2 linked regions of the Thermobifida alba genome follow. The protein of the gene in region 1 interacts with the protein of each later gene in a pairwise test. Links are inferred from orthologs where the notes say so. Each region holds a gene or a part of one and is shown on either strand. Other genes may lie near its edges.

Region 1 (7,931 bases):
GACGGGGCCGGGGCGTCACGCCCGCCGTGACCGGCTCCGTCACCTGCGCAGGGGCACGGCATCCTGCGACGTGGTCCGTCAACGGTCCGGGGCAGCCGCCGAACGACGGCTCCGTGCCCGGGCGTCGTCTCTCGGCGACAGTCGACGGCCGGGGCGGGTGAGGTCGGACCGAGTCACGCGGGAAGGCTGCCGGATGCTTTCCCGTGCTGGAAACGCCGCTGGCCCACGCCGCCAAGCGGCGTGGGTCGAGTGCCGGGGCCGCCTCCCGGGCAGGTGCCGTGGGAGGCGGCCGGTGGAGTGGGGTTACCGATCCGTACGGACCGGTGGCGCGCTCCTAGTTGTTGACGTCGTTGACGTTGAGGTTGCCGGCGCAGGCTGCGGAGTTGAGCAGGTTCAGGTTGAGGCCCAGGCCCAGGAGCAGGCCGGCACCGGTGGCCTCCTGCGCCGAGATGCACTGCGCGGCCTCGGTGGCGGTGACCTCGGTGTAGTCACCGGCCAGGGCGGCCGAGGCCCCGGCGCCGACCAGGCCCGCGGTCATCGCGCCCACGGCAGCCAGCTTCATGATTCGCCGCATTTGAGACATACCTTTCAATGACGGTAGCGACAGCCGGAAAGGCCGTCGTTCCAACGGTCGCGTCGATCCGATCGCTCGGTCGCGCATTGCAACAATGCCCCACCGTCGGCGCCCCTGAATGAAGCAACGCGCGTCATGCCATTCCTTTACTTCCGTTGGCAGTTTCATTACTGTCCATTCTGTGGAGGAATGGCCGAGAAGTGGGGGGAATGGGAAACGGAAACCGCCCCCCGCGGAGCGTGCGGGGAGCGGCCGCTCGGAAGACAGCAGAGAAACGTCTCCGAAGCAGAACTGGGATCCGGTCCTAGTCGTTGATGTCGTTGATGTTGACGCTGCCGGTGCAGGCCCCGGAGTTGAGGGCGTTGACGTTCGCGCCCAGGCCGATCAGCAGGCTCAGTCCCTGAGCGGACTCGCCGGCGATGCACTGGGCGGCCTCGGTGGCGGTGATCTCGGTGTAGTCACCGGCCAGGGCGGCCGAGGCCCCGGCGCCGACCAGGCCCGCGGTCATCGCGCCCACGGCAGCCAGCTTCATGATTCGCCGCATTTGAGACATACCTTTCGATGACGGTAGTGACAGCCGGAAAAAGCTGTCGAATCCACTTTTCACGCTGGTCGAGAGGGATTCCCGGACCGCGCACGACAACAATGCCACGAGAATCTTCCCGAGCGCTGCAAGAACTCGTTCCTTGTCATTTCTTTGCGTCGGAGGGCAATGTTGTTACCGCCGGTGTCTGCCGATCGGACGGCGGAGAACACGAGGCCGCCTCCCGCGGGGTTTCCGTGGGAGGCGGCTGTTCCGCTGTGCGGCAGGAAACGTCTCCGAGCCAGAACCGGGTTCGGTCCTAGTCGTTGATGTCGTTGACGTTGACGCTGCCGGAGCAGGCTGCGGAGTTGAGCAGGTTCGCGTTCAGACCCGCACCCACGAGCAGACCGGCGCCGAGGGCCTCCTGGGCCTCGATGCACTGGGCGACCTTGGTGGCGGTGATCTCGGTGTAGTCGCCGCTGGCCAGGGCGGCCGAGGCCCCGGCGCCGACCAGGCCGGCGGTCATCGCACCCACGGCAGCCAGCTTCATGATTCGCCGCATTTGAGACATACCTTTCTCTGATGTCGTCGGTGGCTGGAGAAGAAGCCACCCATCGTCAGCGCGTTCTTCAGAACGTCTCTCTGAACCGCGCACCACAAACAATGCCCCACCCGTCTGCCGGACAGGACCGGAAATCCTGTGTCCTGGACTCTCTTTGCGCCTGTTGGCCTTCTGGTTACCGAGGGGATTCGGGGGAAAAACGAGGCCGCCTCCCGCGGGGTTTCCGTGGGAGGCGGCTGTTCCGCTGTGCGGCAGGAAACGTCTCCGAGCCAGAACCGGGTTCGGTCCTAGTCGTTGATGTCGTTGACGTTGACGCTGCCGGAGCAGGCTGCGGAGTTGAGCAGGTTCAGGTTGAGGCCCAGGCCCAGGAGCAGGCCGACGCCAGTGGCCTCCTGCGTCGAGATGCACTGGGCGACCTCGGTGGCGGTGACCTCGGTGTAGTCGCCGGCCAGGGCGGTCGAGGCCCCGGCGCCGACCAGGCCGGCGGTCATCGCGCCCACGGCAGCCAGCTTCATGATTCGCCGCATTTGAGACATACCTTTCGTCAAAGATCGCCGACGATACGGATCTCGTCGACCAATCCACTTCGGATGCCGAATGTCACCCAGAAGGGCGATGCCCATTGAGCGGCTCCGCAGAAACCTCTCCTCGTCTTTTCTTGCCATCCTTTTACTGTTCTTGCGGAGGCGGTTCCGATGGCTTCTCCTCTGGAAGGAGGGCTGTGGTTCCCCCGAATTCCCGGGAGAGCCGGAGAAAGGTTCCGTGGGAACGCGAAGCGGAACAGAAATTCTCTTTCCGAAAAAAGGGGTCCCGGACCGGGGCCGGGGAGCGGGAGGCGACGACCACCGGCCGACCCGAGACACCCGACCGGACACGGCCGGGCCGGGAACAGAAAACGGGGAGGGCGGAGCCCACCCGACACCGGCGAACCGGACACGTTCACCGGGTCGGCCAGGCGACCAACCCTCCCCGACCGCAGACGCGGAAACAGGCCCCCGCTGGGACTCCGAACTAACCGGCGGTGAACTCCGCCGCAAGCAGTTCGGCGATCTGCGCGGTGTTCAGCGCCGCACCCTTACGCAGGTTGTCCCCGCACAGGAACAGGTCCAGCGACCGCGGGTCGTCGATCGAACGACGGATGCGCCCCACCCAGGTCGGGTCGGTGCCGACCACGTCGGCCGGGGTCGGGAACTCCCCCTTGGCCGGATCGTCCTGCACGACCACCCCGGGAGAGGAGGCCAGCAGCCGACGGGCCTCGTCGGCGTCCACCTCGGTGGCGAAGGTCGCGTGGATCGCGAGCGAGTGAGTGGTGACCACCGGCACGCGCACACAGGTCACCGCCACCCGAAGATCCGGAAGACCGAGGATCTTGCGGGACTCGTTGCGGACCTTCAGCTCCTCCGACGACCAGCCGTCGTCCTTGAGCGACCCGGCCCACGGCACCACGTTCATGGCCAGCGGGGCGGGGAACGGCCCCAGCTCGCCGACCGCGGCCCGCACGTCGCCCGCCCTGGAGCCCAGAGTGCGGTCCGTGGAGACCTTCGCGATCTGGTCGTGCAGGGTGTCGACCCCCTCCTGGCCCGCACCGGAGGCGGCCTGGTAGGAGCTGACCACCAGGTCGGTGAGCCCGTAGGCCCGGTGCAGCGCGCCGATCGCCACGATCATCGACAGCGTGGTGCAGTTCGGGTTGCTGATGATGCCGCGCGGCCGGTTCCGGACCTGTTCGCCGTTGACCTCGGGTACCACCAGCGGCACGTCGTCGTCCAACCGGAACGCGCCGGAGTTGTCGACGGCGACCGCGCCCCGCGCCACCGCGACCGGAGCCCACTCCTTCGACACCTCGTCGGGGACGTCGAACATCGCCACGTCCACCCCGTCGAAGACCTCCGGAGCCAGTGCCTGGACCTCGACCTCCTCACCGCGCACGGTGAGCCGCTTGCCCGCGGAACGGGCCGACGCCACCAGGCGGATCTCCCCCCACACGTTCTCGCGGGTGGAGAGGATGTCCAGCATGACAGTGCCCACGGCGCCGGTAGCCCCGACGACGGCGAGAGTGGGAAGACGGTTGCTCATCGGCCGGTACCTCCGTAAACGACGGCCTCTACCTGATCGGCGTCCAACTGGAACTCACTGTGCGCGGCGGCCACCGCGGCGTCCACGTCGTCCTGCTCCACCACGATCGAGATGCGGATCTCGGAGGTGGAGATCATGTCGATGTTGATGCCCTGCCGGGCCACGGCGTCGAAGAACCGGGCGGTGACCCCCGGGTAGGAGCGCATGCCCGCACCGATCAGCGACACCTTGCCGATCCGGTCGTTGTACAGCAGCGACTCGAAACCGACCTTGTCCTGGATCTTCTTCAGCGCGGCCAACGCGCTCTGCCCCGAGTCGGAAGGAAGGGTGAAGGAGATGTCGGTGCGCGAGGTGGACGCCGCGGACACGTTCTGCACGATCATGTCGACGTTGATCTCGGCATCGGCCAGGGCCTTGAAGATCGCCGCCGCCTCCCCGACGCGGTCGGGCACGCCCACGACCGTGATCTTGGCCTCGCTCCGGTCATGCGCCACGCCGGAGATGATCGGTTGTTCCATGCCTTCGGTTTCCTCAACTTCCGAGACGACCCAGGTACCGGGCTTCTGATTGAAAGACGAGCGCACGTGCAGCGGGATGCCGTACCGTCGGGCGTACTCCACGCAGCGCAGGTGCAGGATCTTGGCGCCGGAGGCCGCCATCTCCAGCATCTCTTCGTAGGAGATCTTGGGGATGCGCCGGGCGGAGGGGACGATACGCGGATCAGCGGTGAACACGCCGTCCACGTCGGTGTAGATCTCGCACACGTCGGCGTTGAGCGCGGCGGCGAGCGCGACGGCCGTGGTGTCCGAACCTCCGCGCCCCAGGGTGGTGATGTCCTTGCTGTCCTGCGACACCCCCTGGAAGCCGGCGACGATGCAGATCGCGCCCTCGGCGAGCGCGTCCTTGATCCGGCCCGGGGTGACGTCGATGATCTTCGCGTTGCCGTGCAGGGACGTGGTGATGACACCCGCCTGCGAACCGGTGAAGGAACGGGCCTCGTAGCCCAGGTTCCCGATGGCCATCGCGACGAGCGCCATCGAGATCCGCTCCCCGGCGGTCAGCAGCATGTCCAGTTCCCGCCCCGGGGGAAGCGGACTCACCTGCTCCGCGAGGTCGAGAAGTTCGTCGGTGGTGTCGCCCATGGCGGAGACCACGACGACCACGTCGTATCCGGCCTTCTTCTGAGCGACGATCCGTTGGGCCACTCGCTTGACGGCCTCCGCGTCAGCCACGGACGATCCGCCGTACTTCTGCACGATCAAAGCCACGGTCGGCGCTCCTGAGGAATCGGGTTCACAATAATCGACCAGCCAGTCTAGTGATCGGGTTGTTCGCGGCTCCCAGCACTCCGACAGGGGCCAAGGCAGGGAGGTACCCGCGAAGGGGACAGGGATATCCACAAAGCCGCGGACAGCGACCACCCGGACACGGCTCTCGCCCGGCCGGGTGATCCGCCACGGCCGCTGGGGCGAGGGGGCTGAGGTCCGACTCTCAGAAGTCGAGGGCGCGGCGGCCCTCGAAGGCCCGACCCAGGGTGACCTCGTCAGCGTATTCGAGGTCGCCTCCCACGGGCAGGCCACTGGCGAGCCGGGTGACCTTCAGCCCCAAGGGTTTGAGCAGGCGTGCCAGGTAGGTGGCGGTCGCCTCTCCCTCCAGGTTCGGATCGGTGGCCAGGATCACCTCGGTGACCCGACCGTCCGAGAGGCGCGCCATCAGTTCTTTGACACGCAGGTCGTCGGGGCCGACACCCTCGATGGGGCTGATCGCACCGCCCAGCACGTGGTAGCGGCCGCGGAACTCCCGCGTCCGCTCGATGGCCACGACGTCCTTGGGCTCCTCGACGACGCAGACGACCGCGTCGTCGCGGCGCGGGTCGCGGCAGATCCGGCACTGGGTCTCCTCGGCGACGTTGCCGCACACGGAACAGAACCGGACCCGCTCCTTGACCGCGACAAGCGCGTTGACCAGGCGCTTGACGTCGGCGGTCTCCGCCGAGAGCAGGTGGAAGGCGATACGTTGCGCGCTTTTCGGACCGACGCCAGGCAGCCGCCCGAGTTCGTCGATCAGATTCTGAACCGCGCCTTCGTACATGTCCCGCCTACTCGTGGAGTGCTTGCTACCACCGTAGTGGAGTCACCCGACCGGTGGGGACCCCACCCTCGCCAGAACCGGTCGTCCCGCTCAGAAACCGGGAAGTCCCGGGATGCCGCCGCCCAGCCCCTGCGCGAGCGGTCCCATCTTCTGCTGCTGGATCTCCTCCACCATGCGCTCGGCGTCGCGGATGGCCGCGAGCACCAGGTCGGCGATGGTCTGCGCGGTGTCGGACACGTCGTCGGGGTCGACCGCCTTCGGGTCGATGGAGATGTCCTCGACCTGTCCGCGTCCGTTCATGGTGACACTGACCAGGCCGCCGCCGGAGGAACCCGTCACCCTGGTTTCGTCCAACTCCTGCTGGGCCGCCATGAGCTGCTGCTGCATCTGCTGCGCCTGCTGCAGGATCGCCTGCATGTCCATTCCGCCGCCGGGATTCACTGTTTCCCTCCTTGGTCCGGGGTTGTCCGTGCCTGCGAGCCTAGCCGTTCCACCGGTCCACAACTCCGCCTCCGACGGGCCCCGCCACGGGTTTACGGGCCGGTGGCGGGGATAGCCGAAACATCCGACCCGCGCAACGGTCACGGACGTCGACACACCCGAAAGGGCCTCGAAGCAGACGGGAAGCACCCATGACGACGTACGGTTCTCCCTCCTCCCACGAGCAGCTTCCCCCCGAAGCCCCGGCGGGCAAGGCGTGCACGGCACGGGAGGCCGGACTCGTCGAGGACGTGCGCTCCGGCCACTGCGCGCCATGGAGTATCCACCGGGACCGTCCGGTCCGGGCGGCCCCGGAGCCGGGACGCCGCGCCCGCTCCGTGACCGTGGTCCGGTCCGCCGTCCCGGAACGCGTGTCTTCCGGACAGCCCCGGACGGTGCTGCGCCACGGACAGGCCCACCACAGTTCCGACAGGGCGGCGGTCCGCCACGTCAGCGGAGAGCAGTACTTCCCCACCGGCCTGTTCGACAGACACGTGCCATCGGAGTGGCGGCCATGAACACGACGGAATTTCCACCGATCAGTGAGTATGCGATGCTGTCCGACTGCCGCACCGCCGCACTCGTCGCCCCGGACGGTGCGGTGGAGTGGCTGTGCGCGCCCCGCTTCGACAGCCCCAGCGTCTTCGCTCGGCTGCTGGACCGGCGCAGCGGCGGGGCCTGGGAGTTGACGGTGCCCGACGCCACCCCGGTCGAACGGGGCTATGTCGGAGAGACGCTGGTGCTCCGCACCCGCTGGCGGGCCCCGCAGGGGAGTGCGGTGGGCCACGACTTCCTGGCGGTCCTCCCCCGCGGCCCCGAGGGCGTCGTGTCCGCCGGAATCCTGGTCCGCCTGGTCCACTGTGAACAGGGCACGGTTCGGGTCCGCTCCCGGGTCCTGGCCCGTCCCGACTACGGTGCCCGCGACCCCCGCTGGGAGGCGCGGGACGGCGTACTCGTCGAGGACGGCAGCGGCATCCTGCTGTCCGGCCACGGCGGAGCCGTCCCCGGCCGGGAAGGGGGCGTCGTGACGGAGACCGTTCTGCACGCCGGCGAGTCGCTGGCGCTCGGCCTCGACTACACGGGGGACACGCTGCGCCGGGTCGACGCCGCGAGCGCGCACCACCTGCTCGACCGCTCGGTGCGGGCCTGGCGGACCTGGTCGTCCACCACCGACTACGACGGGGTGGCGGCCGACTGGGTGCGGCACAGCACCGTCGTCCTGCGGGGCCTCATGTTCGAGGAGAGCGGCGGCCTCGTCACGGCCCCCACCACATCGCTGCCGGAGCGGTGGGGAGGGCGGCGCAACTGGGACTACCGCTACGTGTGGAACCGCGACTCCGCCCTGGTGGTGCTCACGCTGCTGGGCATGGGCCACCACCAGGAAGCCGGCCGCTACCTGCGTTTCCTGCTGGACTACTGCATCAGAAAGGAGAGCCGGGTACCGCCGACGGCCCGGATCGACCAGGGCCCGGTCCCCGACGAGATCGTGCTGGAGCACCTGGGCGGCTACCGCGGCCTCCGCCCGGTGCGCATCCACAACAACGCCTACAGGCAGCACCAGCTCGACGTCTACGGGCACATCCTCGACGTGGCGTTCGACTACCACGAGGTCACCGGACGGCTCTGCG
Region 2 (7,716 bases), 2.1 Mb from region 1 along the record:
CCTTCGTGGCCGTCGCGAGCCTGGTCGCCGCCACCTTCACCCCGCAGGCGGGCACCGCTCTCGCCGCCGAGGACAACGGCACCCACTGCCAGGTGTCCCTCCCGGGTTCCTTCGCCGCCCACTCCCTGCTCCCCGACCCCTTCACGAAACTGGACGGCACGCGCATCACCAGCAAGAGCGAATGGGAGTGCCGTCGGGCGGAGATCAGGGAACTGGCGGAGCGGTACGTCTACGGCGAGAAACCCGGCAAACCCGACAGTGTGACCGGGACGGTCACGTCCTCCCGTATCACCGTGCAGGTGAGCCATCAGGGCAGGAGCACCAGCTTCTCGGCGACGGTGGACCTGCCGAGCGGTTCCGGTCCCTTCCCGGCCGTCGTCGTCCTGGGCGGCCTGGGCGCGGACACGGCCGCCATCAAGGCCGCTGGCGCCGCCGTCATCAACTACGACCCCTACGCGGTCGGCAACGAGAACACGTCACGCAACAGCAAGCAGGGCGCGTTCTACGACATCTACGGTTCCTCCAGCAGTACGGGACTGCTGGCTGCCTGGGGCTGGGGGGTGAGCCGGATCATCGACGTCATCGAGCAGTCGGGCGGCTCCATCCTCCGCGCGGACGCGACCGGCGTCACGGGATGCTCGCGGTTCGGCAAGGGCGCCTTCGTGGCCGGAGCGTTCGACCAGCGCATCGCGCTGACCATGCCGATCGAGTCGGGCACCGGCGGCGCCTCCGCCTTCCGCGCGGTCGCCCAGGAGTCCGGTGCCCAGCCGCTGAGCAGCGCCTACTCCGAGCAGCCGTGGCTGGGTGACGCGTTCGGCTCCTACACCGGCAACCCGAACGCGCTTCCGGTGGACACCCACCAGATCATCGGCATGATCGCGCCGCGGGGCCTGCTCATCATGGAGAACCCCCACATCGACTGGCTGGGCGCCCGCTCCGGAAGTGTGGCGGCCCTGGCCGGCGCCGAGATCTACGAGGCGCTGGGCGCGCAGAGCAACATCACCTACTGGTCCGACGTCCAGGACGGCACCCACTGCGCGAACCGGTCCGAGTGGCGGGCTCCCCTGCAGCAGAGCATCCAGGCGTTCCTGCTGGGCAACGGCAGCGCCCCCGGCCAGATGAGGATCGCTCCCGGCAAGTCCGGCAACCTGTCCCAGTGGAGGAACTGGCAGACCCCGACCCTGGCCGACGGCCCCGGTGATCCCGGCGGCCCGGGAGACCCGGGAGATCCCGGCGGCCCGGGCGGTCCGGGCAACCCCGGTGCCCCGGGGGGAGCCTGCATCGCCGACTACCGGACGGTCAACAGCTGGGACGGCGGTTTCCAGGGCGAGGTGACCGTCCGCAACAACAGCACCGGCACGCTCAACGGCTGGACCGTCACCATGACCCTGGCCCCCGGCCAGTCCATCAGCAACCTCTGGAACGGACAGAACACCGGAACCAGCGGGTCCGTCACGGTACGCAACACCCCGTGGAACGGCACCATCGCGGCCAACGGATCCCTCACCTTCGGCTTCGTCGCCACCGGTGGTTCCTCTGCGCCCAGCGCCATCACCTGCAGCAGTCCCTGATGTCCACCGGTCGGCCCCGGCACCCCGTCGCCCGCCGGGGCCGGCCCCGCTTCCGTCCCCGCTCCGGCAGGGACGACGCGCAGCGGCCACGGAGGGGGCGGCCGCTGCCGTACTCAGTCCCTGCCGAGCAGGGGCCGCAGGTCATCCGGGTCGGTGATCCGACGCAGGGCGGTGAGTTCGGCGGGCTCGGCGGGGGCGAACAGGCGCACCATCCAGTCGGTGTCCAGCACCGCGGCGGCGACCCAGGAGTGCGCGGTGCGCAGCACGGTGAACGGACGCGCGGTCCCGTCGACGGTGAGCCAACGGTCCGACCAGGCGGCGTCGGGGGCGGGTGCGGGCGCGGTCCAGTCGGCCGCGCCGACGGTGCAGCGCTGCATGACGTCGCGTTCGGTGCAGAACGCGCGCAGCCACCGCTCCTGCGGCGGGGTGTCGGCCTCCCAGCTGCGGACGGTGATCTCCAGGTCGAGGTGGGCGTCGGCCGAACGCCACCCGAAGTCCACCACCACCTTGTCGGGCAGCGCGCGCCCGGGCGGCACCGTGGCGGAACTGACCCGGCCGCGCTCGGTCCGGCCGACCGGCGCGAGCACGGGAACGGCGGCGACCAGCGTGGCCGCGGGAACGGGTGTGCCATTCATCCTGTGCAGCTTAGCGCTGTCACAGGCGTTCAGGGCCGGTAGCGCAGCGGGTGGTCCTCGGGGACCTCGACCACGCAGATCCGCAGTCCGTCGGGGTCGGCGATCCATATCTCGACCAGACCCCACGGCTCGCGGCGGGGTTCACGCAGGATGGTGACGCCGCGTTCGGCGAGTTCGGCGTGCGCGGCGGCCGCGTCGGGCACCTGCAGCCACAACTGGACGGCTTCGGGGTCGGGGGGACGTTCGCAGCCCCCCGACAGTTCCAGGAAGCCGCCTCCCAGGAAGAACACCGTGCCGCGCTGCTCGTACGGTCCGAACTCGCGGTAGATCGCCAGCCCCAGCACGTCCCGGTAGAAGGCACGGCTGCGCTCCAGGTCGGTGGGACGCAGCAGGACACGGCTGCTGAGGACGTTGAGCATGCCCCGATGCTACGGGCCGCCGGCTCCTGCGGCCGGATGGGACACGGGACGCTACTCGAAACGCATGGTTTCGGCGTTCTCCGCGCGGCGGGCGAAGACCTGGTCCTTCATGTCGTTCATGGTCTTGAGGACCTTCTTGCGTTCCCGTTTGGACAGCCGGTCGATGTAGAGGCGGCCCAGGGTGTGGTCGGTCTCGTGCTGCAGGCAGCGCGCGAAGTAGCCGCTGCCTTCGACGGTCACCGGGGTGCCGTCCCGGTCGAAGCCGGTCACCCGGGCGTAGGGGGCGCGGGGCAGTTCGGCGTGCGGGCCGGGGACCGACAGGCAGCCCTCGTTCTCCACGACCAGGCCCTCCTCCTCCACGCCCCAGGTCTCCAGTACGGGATTGATGATGTGGCCCACGTGGCGCACCCCGTCGTCGTCGGGGCAGTCGTAGACGAACAGCCGCAGGTCCACGCCCACCTGGTTGGCGGCCAGGCCCACTCCCTCGGCGACGTACATGGTGCGGAACATGTCGTCGACGAGCGCACGCAGTTCGGGGGTGCCGAACTCGGTGGCCTCGGCGTTGCGCCGGTGGAGGACGTCCTCTCCGACGACGGTGACCCGCAGCGTCCTGCCGCGGGCGGCTTCGGGCGCCCACTGGGGATAGGAGTCCACGGGCTGGCCCTGGACCCGTACCCGGGTGTCGACGGGGGTTTCGGACACGTGCTGCTCAGACATCGCTTGACTCGTCTTTCCAGATGAATCGGGCGGCCGTGCCGGCTTCCGGACGGGTGGTCGGCCGCGCCGAGGGCTCCGTGACCGGAACGGCTCCTGCACGGTACCAGCGGACCGCGCTTCCGGTGTTCCCGACGATAACGGACGTCTGAGCGTGGGTTTCACGGGCGCGGGTCACGGCGTGCGGGTCTCGCGTCCCCGGTCGGGGTCGTAGCTGGTGGGTTCGGCGGGCAGGGTGTAGTGCTCGTCGACCAGTCGCGCGATCGCGCGGCGGCTGTCGGCGGGTGTGAGATCCGCGTCCTGTTCCACCTGCCGTACCGACTCGGCGAGTTCGTCGTCGCGCACCGAGTCGTGCAGCCACCGCGAGTAGTCGTGGCGGCGCAGGTGGTGGGTCCAGGTGTCGTCGTCCACCCCCTCGGCCAGTTCCACGAACGCGTGCAGGTTGCGGGCGCGCAGCCGCAGTCTCTCCTGCGGTCCGACGAAGTAGAAGCTCTTGTCGGGTGACAGCGTGCCCGCGGCGTACTTGCGGCGGTGCCGGGTGCGGTGCGCCTCGCCGGGGGCGAGTCTGACCCGGTGCGCCTCGGCTCGGTCGACCCGCCACACGGCGGTGTCGGAGACGATCGACTCCCGCTGTTCCTCGGGGGCGGCGGGGGCCGCGGCCAGCCGCGGCGGGGGGCGGCCGGTGGCCGAGGCGAACGCGCCGAGGGTGTCCTCGGGCCGGTCGCCGACCGCGACGACGGTGTTGACGAGTTCCAACGCCAGCGGGCTGAGTGTTTCGGGGTGCACGGTGACGAGCATCAGGCCGCCGATGTCGGCGGGGACGCGCAGGGGCAGCTGCGCCAGTTCCACGGGCATCAGGTGGTGGGCTTCGTCGACCACCAGCCAGGCGGGGTGGCCCAGTTCGGCGTGTAGTCCCACCAGGCGGGGCAGCAGGCCGGCGAAGAAGGCGGGCCGGTCGCGCAGCGGGACGGCGAGCATGGTGACGGCGACGTTGGTGTCGGGGTCGCGCAGCGCGGCCAGCACCTCGTCGATCGACGGGGCGCGGGTGGCGTCGCCGAACGCGGTCACTCCCTCGAAGTCGGCGTAGTCGCCTTCGGGGTCGATCACGCAGTACTGGTAGCCGCTCTCCCCGAGCCGCTCCAGCAGTGCGGTCGCGGCGGTGGACTTGCCGCTGCCGGAGGGGCCCGCCACTGCCACGGCCGTGCCGTACGGTGCGATGGCCGAAGGGGTGCTGCCCGCGGTGCCGAAGTGCAGGTCGTGGCGGGTGACGGACACGTCGGCCAGGTCGTCGGCGAGGATCCGGTCGGCCAGTTCGGCCACTCCCCGGCCGTTGGGGCGCTCCAGGGCGAGGTCGCTGGTCTTCTTGACCGACTCCAGGGCGTTGGCGACGGCGACCGCGCACTCGCAGGTGTGCAGCATGGCGTGGTCGTTCTCGGCGTCGCCGACGGCGACCGCGGAGTGGGGGGAGCGTTCCAGCCGGTGTAGTGCGGCGGCCAGCCCCGACGCTTTGTTGACTCCCGGGGGGAGCACCATGACGGCGCCCTTGTTGTAGATGACCTGGAGTTCCAGGCCCAGTTCGCGGATGCTGTCCAGGACCGTGCGGTCGTGGGGTCGGCGGGTGGCCACGATCACCTCGCCTGCCGCGAGCGGGTCGACGCCGTGGGAGCGCAGCCGGGCCGTGAACTCGGCGGGGGGCTTCTCGGCGAGCCGCCAGTGCTCGCGCTGCCGCGGGTCGTAGAGCACGCCGCCGTTCTCGGCGACCACTAGGTCGAACAGGTCGACGTGGCCGAACACGCCGAGCAGGTCGTCGAGGCGGCGTCCGGTGACCATGACCAGGCGGCGTCCCGAGCGGGACAGCCGTTCCAGTGCGTGCACGGTCGCGTCGTCGACTCTGCCTCCGGTGGCGAGTGTCTCGTCGTAGTCGCAGGCCAGCACGTGGTACCGCATTCCCACCTCCACCGGATCGAGATCCTGTGGGGCTTCTGTCCGGATTCGCGGCGGCCATGCTTCGCGGAGCGGTTCGGGCGTGTTTTCCCCGTTCCGGTTGCCGCCAATCCTCTGCGGGCCGATGGTGGCGGCTCTCACAGGTCCCGGCTCTCCCTGCTGTTCTGCGGGTTCGGGACGGTGCCTCAGGTCACACCCGTGAACCGGATTTCGCCGGATTATTCACGCCTCGCGGGTTTGTTGTCAGGCGCGTATCCCGAAGGTCGTGGTCCGACCTCGTCGGGGACCTGGTTCCGCAGCGGAACCGCCTCCGTGTGGGGGACACGGCGGAGGGGACGCCCACGAGCGTCCCGAGCGCGACCCCAGCGGACTCTCCCGCGCCTTTCTCTGTGGCGCACCCTCCCTTGTTCCCTTGCTTCCACGTCCTTTCGACGCGTCTCGGAGTATGCAGTTGTCTTTGACCACTCTGCGTCCCCGCATGTCCGCCGCCTCCGCCGCGCTTCGGTCGTCCGTCGTCCGGCAGCCGACAGCCGGCACCGCGCCCCGGGGCCGTTCCCGGCAGGCCGCGGCCCTTCTGGTCTTCGTGCTGAGCCTGCTGACCGCCACCAGTTCGCTGGCCACCGACCTGTACCTGCCGGCTTTCCCCGAGATCTCCGCTGACCTGGGGGCCACCGAGGCCCAGGTGCAGCTGACCCTGACCGCGATCATGGTGGGGCTGGCCGTGGGCCAGCTGGTGCTCGGCCCGCTCAGCGACCGCTGGGGGCGGCGTGTGCCGCTGCTGGTGGGCGCGGGCGTGTTCACTCTTTCCTCGCTGGCCAGTGCCGTGGTGCCCACGGTGGAGGCGCTGAGCGTGCTGCGGCTGCTGCAGGGTCTGTCCGGTGCGGCGGGCGCGGTGATCTCCCGCGCGGTGGTGCGCGACGTCTTCGACGGTGAGGACGGCGCCCGGTTCTTCTCCCGGCTGTCTCTGCTGACCGGTCTGGCTCCGATGCTCGCCCCGATGCTGGGCGGTCAGCTGCTGCTGTTCGGTTCGTGGCGGATGCTGTTCGGCGTGCTGGGCCTGGTGGGCCTGGTGGGCCTGGCGCTGGTGTACTTCGCGCTGCCCGAGACCCTGCCCCGGCGTGACGCCGGGCGTGCCGGGCGGCGCGGTTCGGTCCTGGGTGTCCTGCTGCGGCTGCACCTCGACCCGCGTTTCATGGGTCCGACCCTGGTGATGTCGTTGAGCTTCGCGATGACCTTCACCTACATCTCCGCGTTCTCCTTCGTCTCCGAAAGCGAGTTCGGTGCCACCCCGCAGCAGTTCAGCCTGATCTTCGGGATCAACTCGCTGGGCATGGTGCTGGGCAACCAGGCCAACACCATGCTGATCGGTCGGATGGACGGCCCCCGTCGGCTGCTGGCGGGTCTGCTGGGTGCCCTGGCCGCGGTCGCGGTCCTGGTCTACCTGGCCGTCTCCGGTCAGGCGGGGCTGGTCTCGGTGACCGCCGCGCTGTTCGTGATGATGTTCTTCACCGGTCTGATCTCACCCAACGCCACGACCCTGGCCATCGCCAGCCAGCCCTCCTCGGTGGCCGGAACCGGTTCTGCGCTGCTGGGCGCGTTGCAGTTCGCGATCGGCGGGGGTCTGGCCGCGACCAGCGGCATGGGTGAGGGCGGTGAGGCGAGCCTGCTGTCGATGTCCGTGGTGATGCTGCTGACCGCCGCCGCTGCCGGAGTGGTCTTCGTCGGCTGGGCGTTCCTCGCCCGTCGTGTTCCGGCGCCGCGTACCGCCTGAGTCCGCGTCACCGCGCCGCCGCCCGTCCGGGAGTCCCCGAGGTTCCCGGGCGGGCGTCGCCGTCTCCGCACAACGGGGCGTACCGCAATCAACCAGCATCGAGATGTTCATAGCGGGCAATCCTGGTTAGGGATAGGGCGCATGCCACCGGGGCTTCCACGCCCCCGTCCGGGGTCTTCCGGGCGGTCCGACTCCCGCCGCAACCGTGAGGAGTTGCCCATGATGCCAACCCGCACCCGCCAGTGGCTGGCGAACCGGATGAGTTCGCATCTGGACTGGCCCGCCTCCCGCGTCCGGGCTCTCAAGGGGGACACCACGATCAGCGTCGTCCTGCCGGCCAAGGACGAGCAGGAGACGGTGGGGTCGATCGTCACGACCATCCGGGAGTCCCTCGTGGAGGGGGTGCCGCTCGTCGACGAGGTCGTCGTCATCGACTCGCGTTCCACCGACAACACCGCGAAGGTGGCGGCACGCGCGGGAGCGGCCGTCTACGCCCAGGACGACATCCTGGCCGACCTGCCGGGCCTGTGGGGCAAGGGCGAGGCGCTGTGGAAGTCGCTGGCCGTGACCGGCGGGGACGTGGTGGTCTTCGTCGACTCCGACATCCGCAACTTCGGGGCGCACTTCGTCACCGGGCTGGTCGGTCCGCTGCTGGCCGATCC

Evidence for each region.
Region 2: the proteins of FOF52_RS17450 (region 1) and def interact in binary tests that used the Escherichia coli proteins (3 or more experiments, as listed by UniProt). The link is inferred for Thermobifida alba from one-to-one orthologs.

The regions. Positions count from the first base shown.
Region 1 is NZ_CP051627.1:3,922,677-3,930,607, forward strand. What follows is about bases 1,702-4,701. They hold FOF52_RS17450 (aspartate-semialdehyde dehydrogenase), read right to left. Parts: upstream 3,733-4,701; coding sequence 2,671-3,732; downstream 1,702-2,670. Other genes in these bases: FOF52_RS17445 (hypothetical protein), read right to left, coding at 1,947-2,174; FOF52_RS17455 (aspartate kinase), read right to left, coding at 3,729-4,701. Also shown: FOF52_RS17430 (hypothetical protein), read right to left, coding at 335-562; FOF52_RS17435 (hypothetical protein), read right to left, coding at 879-1,106; FOF52_RS17440 (hypothetical protein), read right to left, coding at 1,417-1,647; more of FOF52_RS17455, read right to left, coding at 4,702-5,000; recombination mediator RecR, read right to left, coding at 5,224-5,823; FOF52_RS17465 (YbaB/EbfC family nucleoid-associated protein), read right to left, coding at 5,914-6,246; FOF52_RS17470 (hypothetical protein), read left to right, coding at 6,456-6,821; FOF52_RS17475 (glycoside hydrolase family 15 protein), read left to right, coding at 6,818-7,931.
Region 2 is NZ_CP051627.1:1,837,974-1,845,689, forward strand. What follows is about bases 1,510-4,294. They hold def (peptide deformylase), read right to left. Parts: upstream 3,343-4,294; coding sequence 2,677-3,342; downstream 1,510-2,676. Other genes in these bases: FOF52_RS08110 (glucuronyl esterase domain-containing protein), read left to right, coding at 1,510-1,571; FOF52_RS08115 (hypothetical protein), read right to left, coding at 1,685-2,206; FOF52_RS08120 (VOC family protein), read right to left, coding at 2,236-2,625; FOF52_RS08130 (HAD-IIB family hydrolase), read right to left, coding at 3,514-4,294. Also shown: more of FOF52_RS08110, read left to right, coding at 1-1,509; more of FOF52_RS08130, read right to left, coding at 4,295-5,286; FOF52_RS08135 (multidrug effflux MFS transporter), read left to right, coding at 5,735-7,054; FOF52_RS08140 (glucosyl-3-phosphoglycerate synthase), read left to right, coding at 7,274-7,716. UniProt on the Escherichia coli protein: Removes the formyl group from the N-terminal Met of newly synthesized proteins. Requires at least a dipeptide for an efficient rate of reaction. N-terminal L-methionine is a prerequisite for activity but the enzyme has broad specificity at other positions.